DNA from 2 places in the Serratia sp. NA_13 genome. Region 1 is predicted to be linked to the other one. Evidence: riboswitches for the same ligand, from Rfam matches in the RefSeq annotation. Region 1 holds a riboswitch; the other holds the start of a gene.
What was found. Region 1 has a riboswitch for thiamine pyrophosphate ahead of ACUTSU_RS07140 (TenA family protein). Riboswitches for the same ligand answer to the same signal wherever they lie in the genome.
Positions count from the first base shown of each region.

Region 2: another riboswitch for thiamine pyrophosphate. It lies ahead of thiC (phosphomethylpyrimidine synthase ThiC); the one in region 1 lies ahead of ACUTSU_RS07140 (TenA family protein).

Region 1 covers NZ_JBQZFV010000003.1:96,011-101,138, forward strand. Annotated here, with positions in the region: gene opgB (phosphatidylglycerol--membrane-oligosaccharide glycerophosphotransferase) at 1-105, opposite strand, end outside; gene ACUTSU_RS07125 (ABC transporter substrate-binding protein) at 377-1,312, opposite strand; gene ACUTSU_RS07130 (ABC transporter permease) at 1,326-2,096, opposite strand; gene ACUTSU_RS07135 (ABC transporter ATP-binding protein) at 2,093-2,848, opposite strand; gene ACUTSU_RS07140 (TenA family protein) at 2,845-3,525, opposite strand; TPP riboswitch at 3,588-3,690, opposite strand; gene ACUTSU_RS07145 (LLM class flavin-dependent oxidoreductase) at 3,861-4,883, shown strand; gene ACUTSU_RS07150 (GlxA family transcriptional regulator) at 4,961-5,128, shown strand, end outside.
Region 2 covers NZ_JBQZFV010000025.1:6,035-11,162, forward strand. Annotated here, with positions in the region: gene hemE (uroporphyrinogen decarboxylase) at 1-901, opposite strand, end outside; gene nudC (NAD(+) diphosphatase) at 941-1,708, opposite strand; gene rsd (sigma D regulator) at 1,808-2,311, shown strand; TPP riboswitch at 2,351-2,475, shown strand; gene thiC (phosphomethylpyrimidine synthase ThiC) at 2,591-4,534, shown strand; gene thiE (thiamine phosphate synthase) at 4,527-5,128, shown strand, end outside.

The DNA of each region.
Region 1 (5,128 bases):
CAGCGTCAGCAGGGCGGCAAGCCACCAGCGGTTGGCGGCGGCCCGGGTCCGGTAGATGAGAATTGAGGCTAAAAAAAGTGCAAACGAAATTAATGCTGAAACCATCCACCGTACCCTGTCTGATTAAAAAGAAAAACTTAGCTGCTCTGACAAACGTCGTTGATCCGCGCACAGCGCGAAAGAGGAAGGGTATAGCGCATTGAAAGCATCAGGGTCAATGCGTGTTTGTACTGCCCAGCAGCGGCGGAGTGCGATTGGTGTTTTTTTGTGACATTACTGTGACACCAATCACGTCTGTGAGCAGCAGTACGCGAAATATGCCCTCTCCTTGGGGAGAGGGTCAGGGGGAGGGGAAGCAGACCAATAATGCGCTCCCTTAATTCAGCTCCACCGCATACTGCTCTACCGGGGTGATTTTCTTAATCAGCTTATTGTCGAACAGGAACTGTTCATAGGCCTGATAGCGCGTTTTATCCAGCCTGGCCGGATCGCGGGCGAACAGCGGCAGGCTGACTTGCCAGGCCTGTTTGTTCAACGCGGTATTCAGTTCCGGGTGTGCCTTGGCGAATGCCAGCCAGCTTTCCTGTGGGTGAGCCTGTAGGTAATCATTGCCTTTTTTCAGCGCCGTGAGGAATTTTTTGATTTTCGGCTCGCCTACCGCGTCGCGATTGGCGACGATAATCAGTTCGTCGTACACCGGAACGCCGTAGTCTTCCACGTTAAACACCACCGGATCCTTGCCTTGCAACTTTAGCTCCAGCGCCTCGATATTACGGTATCCGCCAATCACTGCATCAACCTGACCTGCCAGCAGGGCGCTGGTCAGCTGGAAATTAACGTTGAGCAACTTACCGTCATCAGGGTTGAGGTGTTCATGCTTGAACATGGTTGCCAGCGTGGCCTGCTCGATACCACTGACCGAGTAACCGATTTTCTTGCCCTTCAGCCCCGCGGGGCTGGTGATGCTTTTATCCAGCGTGATCACAGTATTGAGCGGTGAATCAATCAGGGTACCCACGCGCATCAGCGGCAGGCCCTGATCGGCAAAGAAATGCAACTGCGGCTGATAGGTGATGGCCAGATCGGCCTGTTTTGCCGCCACCAACCGTGGTGGTAGCGCCGGATCGGAAGGCGGTACAATCTTAACGTCCAGGCCTTCTGCCTTGAAGGCGCCGATCTGCTCGGCCACCATAATCGGCGCGTGATCGGGGTTGATATACCAGTCAAGCACCAGCGTCAGTTTTTCTGCGGCGGTGGCTTGCCCGGCCAGCGTAGTGCAGAGCATCAGTCCGCACAGGGTGTTTTTAATCATTGTCGATCCCTTGTTAACAGTCATTTTCCGGCGCCCAGTCAATCAGGCGCAGCAGCAGCGCGTCCACCGTTAGCCAAAGCAGGACGGTCATCAGCACCAGAATAAACAGCGCGGCAAAACAGACGTCGGTCTGCATGCGCGCGTTGGCGTTCAGCATTACGTACCCCAGCCCTTCCGCCGAGCCGACCCATTCACCGATGATCGCGCCGATCGGGGCGACGGCGGCGGCCATGCGCAGCCCGGAACCCAAGGCCGGCAGCGCCGCCATCAGCCGCACGTGCCGCAGTTGCGCCCAGGGAGAAGCGCGCAGGGTGCGGGCCAAATCGAGATAATCGTTATTGACCCGACGCAGTCCGTCGAAGAAGGCTGAGGTGACCGGGAAGAAGATCACCAACACGGCCATCACCACCTTGGCGCTGATGCCAAAACCGAACCACAGCACCAACAGCGGGGCCAGTGCAAACACCGGGATTGCCTGGCTGGTCAGCACCAGCGGCATTAGCCAGCGTTGCAGCTGCGGGGAATAAATCATGCACAGCGCCAGTACGGTGCCGAGCAATACCCCGGCCAGCAGGCCGCAGGCAATTTCAGCGGCGGTGATCAGCGTGTGGTAACCGAGATAAGCCCGGTCGTTCCACAGCGCCTGCGCTACTGAAGAGGGGGAAGGCAGCAGAAAGGCCGGAATATCGCCCAGCGTGACCAGTCCCCACAGCAATAGTAGGCCGGCAAACACCGTCAGGCTGCGACGCATCCGCGATAGACGGCTTTCAATCTGGGGTTTCATCCGGCGGCCCTCACCAGCTGCAACAACAGCTCGCTCTGGCTTTTCAGCAGTTGAGGATCGTCCGGTGCGCGCGGCGGAAACCCTTCGATAACATGGCTATCGTCAATACCGGCGGGATAGCGGGACAGTACCAGCAGATGATGGCTGAGACGGCAGGCTTCCATTGGGTCGTGGGTAATCAGCAATACGGTGTGCTGCGCCAGCAGTTCGGCGGCCAGTTGCTGGATCATGGCGCGGGTGATGGTATCCAGCGCCGAGAAAGGCTCATCCATCAGCACAATCGGCTGGCGTTCATACAGGGTTCGGGCGATGGCGGCACGCTGGCGCATGCCACCGGACAGCGCAGCAGGCAAGGCATTGCCATAACCACTCAGCCCCACGCGTTCCCGCAGGTGCTCGGCCCAGGACCGGTCGACCTTTTCACCGCGCAGCCGCGCGCCGAGACTGATGTTTTGGTCAATGGTCAGCCACGGGTAGAGAAAATCCTTTTGCCCCATATAAGCGATGCGCCCGGCAATCGGCAGGCCATCGCTGCCGGCAACCGAGCCGGAGGTGGGTTTTACCAGCCCGGCAATAATCTTCAACAGGCTGGTTTTGCCCGCACCGCTGGCACCGAGCAGGGCAACAAAGTTGCCGCCTGCGATATCGAAACTAAGTCGGTCGAAAATCACCTGTTGGCCAAAACGCAGGGTTAAATCCCGCACCTGAATACCTGGCCGCACGCCATGGTGCTGTGCGTTGACTATACTCATTGGGCATTCAGCCCCATTTGCCAGAAGGCGGATTCCAGCCGTGTGGCGGTGGTGAAAATCGCTGACAGTTCACCCAGGCGGCTTTCTGCACCGCGCTGGCGGCCGACGTTTTCCAGCAGATCGAGTGCGGCCTGCACCCCGGCCAGGTAGCCCGGATCGCCATAGTTGCGGATCCACGAAGCGTAGGGGTTGCCTGCCATCATCGTGGCAGGATCGTTCAGCAGTCGCAGGCCAATCTCGGCATAGCCAGCGACGCAGGGCAACAGCGCCGCCAGCAGGTCGAGCGCATCCCCGGAATGGCCGATATCGAGCACATAGCGGGTGTAATTGAGGGTTTCCGCGGCTTCTGGCTCGGCGGCAATCTGCGGCTCGCTGAGGCCCCAGTCGGCGCAATAGGCCAGATGCAAAGGCAGCTCGGCCACGATTGCATTGAGCGAAGCGGTGGCCGTGCGCATCTCCGGCAGGGTGCGCAGTTTGCTGACCAGCAGGGCGTAGGCGCGGGCAAAGTGGATCAGGAACAGATAGTCCTGGGTCAGATAGCGGCGGAAAGCAGGTTCGGGCAGCGTACCGGCGGCCAGTTGCTGAATAAAGGGGTGAGCGACATAGTCCTGCCAGTGGCTACCGGCGTGCAGGCGCAGTTGTCCGTAAAGACCGTCGTTGAATTGGGGAGTAAACATGGGACCTCCAAAAGTAAGTGGAGATCCGGGCGCGCTGAGGTATGAACAGGCAATGACTGATAGCGTGATTGCCGACCCGTCCCTTCGCTGGCATGACCCAGATCAGGTTCAAAGGGTTCGGCTTGCGCCATCTCAGCCCATTACAGGACACCCCTCGGAGGAGCCTGTTATACGATATTTACTTTTTGATTACAATGCTTGGGCGGGGGGAAGTCCGGAGGGATTTCTCTGCCAAAAACGGTTCGTTTAGTGCGGTCGAAGACAATTTTTCTGGCCTGACAGGGGGCATATTTGTCACTGTAATCCGGTCATAATTGAACCTAAGGACACTACCCATGAAGAAAATTGGATTTCTCTCTTTTGGCCACTGGACGCCTTCGTCACAGTCGGGCACCCGCTCGGCCAGCGATGCGTTGCTGCAATCGATCGATCTTGCCGTCGCGGCAGAAGAACTGGGGGCGGATGGAGCCTATTTCCGCGTGCATCACTTTGCCCGCCAGCTTGGCTCGCCATTCCCGCTGTTGGCTGCCATCGGTGCCAAAACCCAGCGTATTGAGATTGGTACCGGTGTGATCGACATGCGCTATGAAAACCCGCTGTATATGGTTGAAGATGCCGGAGCCGCCGACCTGATTTCAGGTGGACGTTTGCAGCTTGGCATCAGTCGCGGTTCTCCCGAGCAGGTGATTGATGGCTGGCGATACTTTGGCTACACGCCTGCCGACGGCGAGACCGAAGCCGATATGGCCCGTCGACATACCGAAGTGCTGCTGGACGCGCTGCGTGGCGAAGGCTTTGCCGAACCCAGCCCGCAACCGATGTTCCCTAATCCTCCCGGCCTACTGCGCGTTGAACCTTTCTCCGCCGGCCTGCGGGATCGCATCTGGTGGGGGGCCAGCTCAGACGCCACGGCAGTTTGGGCCGCGAAACTGGGGATGAACCTGCAAAGTTCGACGCTGAAAAACGACGAAACCGGCGAGCCGTTCCATGTGCAGCAGGCCAAACAGATCCGCGCTTACCGCGAGGCCTGGAAGCTGGCAGGGCATAAACGAGAGCCACGGGTGTCGGTCAGCCGCAGCATCTTTGCGCTGATGGATCAGCGGGATCGCAACTATTTTGGCAACAGCGGGCAGGAGGGCGATCAGGTGGGCTACATCGGCGATCAGACCCGGGCGATATTCGGCCGCAGTTATGCCGCCGAGCCGGAACTGTTGATCAAACAGCTGGCGCAGGACGAAGCCATTGCCGAAGCGGACACCTTGCTATTGACCGTGCCAAACCAGTTGGGTGTGGACTATAACGCCCATGTGATTGAGTCGATCCTCAAGCATATTGCACCGGCGCTGGACTGGCGCTGATAGGTTGCTAACCCAAAGCCTGCCAGCCTCTATGGAGGCGGGATTGACTTATTTTGCTCATTTTGTATTTTAAGGACATGCATAACTTTCTGATTATCGTCCCCGAAGGGGGCATGTTATTTGAGTCGGCAGGCATCGCCGACATTCTGATGCAAGCCAATCGCTTGAGGCCCAACGATGCTCCGCTCTACCGGATGTCGCTGGCCACCACGCAATCTCACCGGGTAGTCCATGGTTCGTCCGGT
Region 2 (5,128 bases), on a different contig from region 1:
GTGACGCATACAGCATGGAAGGGTCCATGTTGCCCTGCAGTGCGACTTTGTCCCCTACGCGGCGGCGTGCATCAGCGATATCGGTCGTCCAGTCGAGGCCGAGCGCGTCACAACCGGTGGCCGCCATCGCCTCAAGCCACTGGCCGCCACCTTTGGTGAACAGCGTGACCGGCACACGACGGCCGTCGTTTTCACGCAGCAGGCCGTCAACAATCTTGTGCATGTAATGCAGCGAGAACTCGCGGTAGTCACGACCGGTCAGCACGCCACCCCAGGTATCGAACACCATCACCGACTGCGCACCGGCTTTAATCTGGGCGTTAAGATACAAGATGACGCTGTCTGCCAGTTTATCCAGCAGCAGGTGCAACGTAGCCGGTTCGGCGTACATCATTTTTTTCAGTTTGGTGAAGGCTTTACTGCTACCGCCTTCCACCATATAGGTCGCCAGCGTCCATGGACTGCCGGAGAAACCGATCAACGGTACTTCGCCTTTCAGCTCACGACGGATGGTACGCACTGCGTTCATCACATAACCCAGTTCCACTTCTGGGTCGAACGCCGGCAGCTTGTCGACATCGGCACGGCTGGTGATAGGCGAGGAGAAACGCGGGCCTTCACCGGCTTCGAAATACAGGCCCAGCCCCATGGCATCGGGAATGGTGAGGATATCGGAGAACAGGATCGCTGCGTCCAGCGGGAAACGACGCAGCGGCTGCAGCGTGACTTCACAAGCCAGCTCCGCATTCTTGCACAGCGACATAAAATCACCGGCCTCGGCGCGGGTAGCCTTGTACTCCGGCAAATAACGACCGGCCTGACGCATCATCCATACAGGGGTCACATCCACCGGCTGACGCAGTAGTGCGCGCAGGTAACGATCGTTCTTCAACTCATTCATTATGGGGCTCCCTTATTCATCTGCCGGTATTGTAGCGATTTATTGCTCACGGCATAAGGCTACGGTGTCCTCTATCAGGCGACGCGCTACCGTGCCGGGCGGCGGTAATAGCGGCAACCGATCGTAGCGGTACCAACCGGCGTTAAGCAGCTCTTTCGGATCGTGGCGGATCTCGCCGCGGTGGTAATCGGCCATAAAGGCCATCATCAACGAGTGCGGGAACGGCCAGGGCTGTGAGGTGACATAACGCAGGTTTTTGATTTCAATATTACTTTCCTCCATTACCTCACGTGCGGCCGCCTGCTCCAACGTTTCGCCAACCTCGACAAAGCCGGCCAGTACGGTATGAATACCGCCGCGATGGCGCACATGTTGCGCCAGCAGGATCTCATCGTCCCGTCGAATGGCAACGATCACGCAGGGGGCGATTTGCGGGTAGTAGCGCTCCCGGCAGTTGCCGCACAGGCAGGCACTTTCGGTGCGGCTGAGATGCATTTCATGGCCGCAGTAACCGCAATAGCGATGGGAACGGTAAAACTCGGCCAATTGTACGCCCCGTCCGGCAAGCTGGAACAGCCCGCGATCGAGTTCTAACAGTTGGCGTACCGATCCCATCTCCTGTGGCATTACATGGCGCACCAGCCAGACCGGCAACCCTTCCCATTCACCAATACTACGGGCCATTCTTCCCTGCAGGGAAAATGACGCGGCCAAACCGCACGGTAATTCACCGTTCGGTAACCAAAGTTTGCTTTCATGGCTGACGATCCACCAGCCATTTTCATTACCCGTTAATGCAAGTTCCATATCGTTGTTGCACAACCTCAGCTTCACTGGCACTCTACAAACCGGCCTTGTTACATTTTAATAACTTACTGTTACGTTTTATTACTTACGGAGTCAAACATGCTCAACCGTTTGGAAAGCCTGACTCAGCGCGTTGGTGGTAGTAATGAATTAGTAGATCAATGGCTTCAGGCACGCAAGCAGTTGCTGGTCGCCTATTGTGCCCTGGTGGGCATTAAACCTAACAAAGAAAAGCATACGCCGCTGAATGAAAAAGCGCTGGAGAACTTTTGCCATAATCTGGTGGATTACCTCTCCGCCGGCCATTTTCATATCTATGACAGAATAATCAAACAAGTGGAAGGCGCATCCAGTCCGAAAATGTCTCTGGCGGTCAACATCTATCCCAAGCTGTGGACCAATACCGAGCAGATTATGGCTTTCCACGATCGCTATACCGATGCGGATATCGATCAGGACTTGTGTCTGGAATTACATCAGGCGTTGTCCGACATCGGTGAAACGCTGGCGGCTCGTTTTACCCTTGAAGACAGGCTGATCCAACTGGCGGCTGAAACCTGGCAGCAGGCTGAACCGGACAAGACGCTGGATCCGGCCCGTTAAAATTTTGTAGTCTTTTTTATTATCCCTCCTATACTGGAGGGCATCTTGTCGGAGTGCCTAGCGCCTGATTTGTTCATCAAATTGGCCAGGCTGAGACCGTTAATTCGGGATCCGCGGAACCTGATCGGGTTAATACCCGCGAAGGGAACAAGAGTAATCTATCGCCACAGGCAGGTGACCCCGATTTGGGATACTCCCGCCTTGCTGGCCAGCATCATTACTCCCTCCGAGCTCCAGACAAGCAATTTTCCCAACTCATCACACTGGTAGGAATTTGCTATGTCTAGCGTTAAAAAACCCCGCGCTCGTAAAGAGCAACGCGAAGAAGCCCAGCAGTTTATCAACACCCTGCAAGGCGTTTCCTTCCCCAACTCACGCCGTATCTATCTGCAGGGTTCACGAAGTGACCTGCAGGTGCCAATGCGTGAAATTCAGCTCAGCCCGACGCTGATCGGTGGCGATAAGGACAACCCAAAGTACGAGCCAAACGAAGCCATTCCGGTGTACGACACTGCCGGCCCTTACGGTGACCCTCAATCCGAACTCAATGTGCATACCGGCCTGGCCAAGCTACGCGCCGGCTGGATCAAAGAACGTGGCGATACCGAGGTCCTCAAGGGTGTCAGTTCAGGTTTCACCCAGCAGCGCCTGGCCGATGAAGGTCTGGATCACCTGCGCTTTGAACATCTGCCGTTGCCACGCAAGGCACAACCGGGTAAATGCGTAACCCAGTTACACTACGCGCGTGCCGGCACCGTCACTCCGGAAATGGAATTTATCGCCATCCGCGAAAATATGGGCCGCGAACGCATCCGTGGCGAGGTATTACGCCACCAGCATCCTGGCCAAAGCTGGGGGGCCAACCTGCCGGAGAACATCACGCCGGAATTCGTCCGCCAGGAAGTCGCCGCCGGGCGCGCCATCATCCCCGCTAATATCAACCACCCGGAATCCGAACCGATGATTATCGGCCGCAACTTCCTGGTGAAGGTTAATGCCAACATCGGCAACTCGGCGGTGACTTCTTCGATCGAGGAAGAAGTCGAGAAACTGGTGTGGTCCACCCGCTGGGGCGCAGATACCGTGATGGATCTTTCCACCGGTCGCTATATCCACGAAACCCGCGAATGGATCCTGCGCAACAGCCCGGTGCCGATTGGCACGGTGCCTATTTATCAGGCGCTGGAAAAGGTCAACGGCGTGGCGGAAAACCTCACCTGGGAAATGTTCCGCGATACGCTGCTGGAGCAGGCGGAGCAAGGGGTTGACTACTTCACCATTCACGCCGGTGTGCTGCTGCGTTACGTGCCGATGACCGCCAAACGCCTGACTGGCATCGTCTCCCGCGGCGGTTCGATCATGGCCAAATGGTGCCTGTCGCATCATCAGGAAAACTTCCTGTACCAGCACTTCCGCGAAATTTGTGAAATCTGCGCCGCCTATGACGTATCGCTGTCGCTGGGTGACGGCCTGCGCCCCGGCTCGATTCAGGACGCCAACGACGAAGCGCAGTTCGCCGAGCTGCACACGCTGGGCGAACTGACAAAAATAGCCTGGGAGTATGACGTGCAGGTGATGATCGAGGGCCCTGGCCACGTGCCGATGCAGATGATCCGCCGCAACATGACCGAAGAGTTGGAACACTGCCACGAAGCGCCGTTCTACACCTTGGGCCCGCTGACTACCGATATCGCACCTGGTTATGACCACTTCACCTCCGGCATAGGGGCCGCGATGATCGGCTGGTTCGGCTGCGCCATGCTGTGTTACGTCACGCCGAAGGAACACCTTGGGTTGCCGAACAAAGAGGACGTCAAACAGGGGCTGATCACCTACAAAATTGCCGCCCACGCCGCCGATCTGGCCAAGGGACACCCTGGCGCACAGATCCGCGATAACGCCATGTCCAAGGCTCGCTTCGAATTCCGCTGGGAAGACCAGTTCAACCTGGCGCTCGATCCCGCCACCGCTCGCGCTTATCACGACGAAACCCTGCCGCAAGAGTCCGGCAAAATCGCCCACTTCTGCTCTATGTGCGGGCCAAAATTCTGCTCGATGAAAATCTCTCAGGAAGTTCGCGACTATGCCGCCGCGCAGGAAGTGGCCAAACCGATAGAAGTGCAGCTAACCGGCATGGAAAAGATGTCAGCCGAGTTCCGCTCACGCGGCAGCGAGCTGTACCACAGTGCCGGCAACCTGCAAGAGGTACTGAGCAATGACTGATATCACCACTCCCTTCCCCGCCACCCCTCACAAGTTGGGGTTATACCCGGTGGTCGACAGCGTTGAATGGATTGCCCGTTTGCTGGAGGCGGGCGTGACCACGATCCAGCTGCGCATCAAGGATCTGCCGGATGAACAGGTCGAGGACGACATTGCCGCCGCCATTGCTCTCGGCAAGCGCTACCACGCTCGGCTGTTTATTAATGACTACTGGCGATTGGCGATTAAACACGGTGCCTATGGCGTACATCTCGGCCAGGAGGATTTGGACACTACCGATCTGGCCGCCATTCACCGTGCCGGGCTGCGTTTAGGGGTTTCTACTCATGACGATAGCGAACTGGCCCGCGCCATTGCGGTGAAACCTTCCTATATCGCGCTGGGGCATATTTTTCCGACGCAAACCAAAGATATGCCTTCTGCCCCACAGGGTCTGGTGGAGCTAAAGCGCCATGTCGCCGGGTTGAGTGACTATCCAACAGTGGCGATCGGCGGGATCAGTATCGATCGCGTGGCGGCAGTGTTGGATTGTGGCGTCGGTAGCGTCGCCGTGGTCAGCGCCATTACCCAGGCGTCGGACTGGCGCACAGCGAC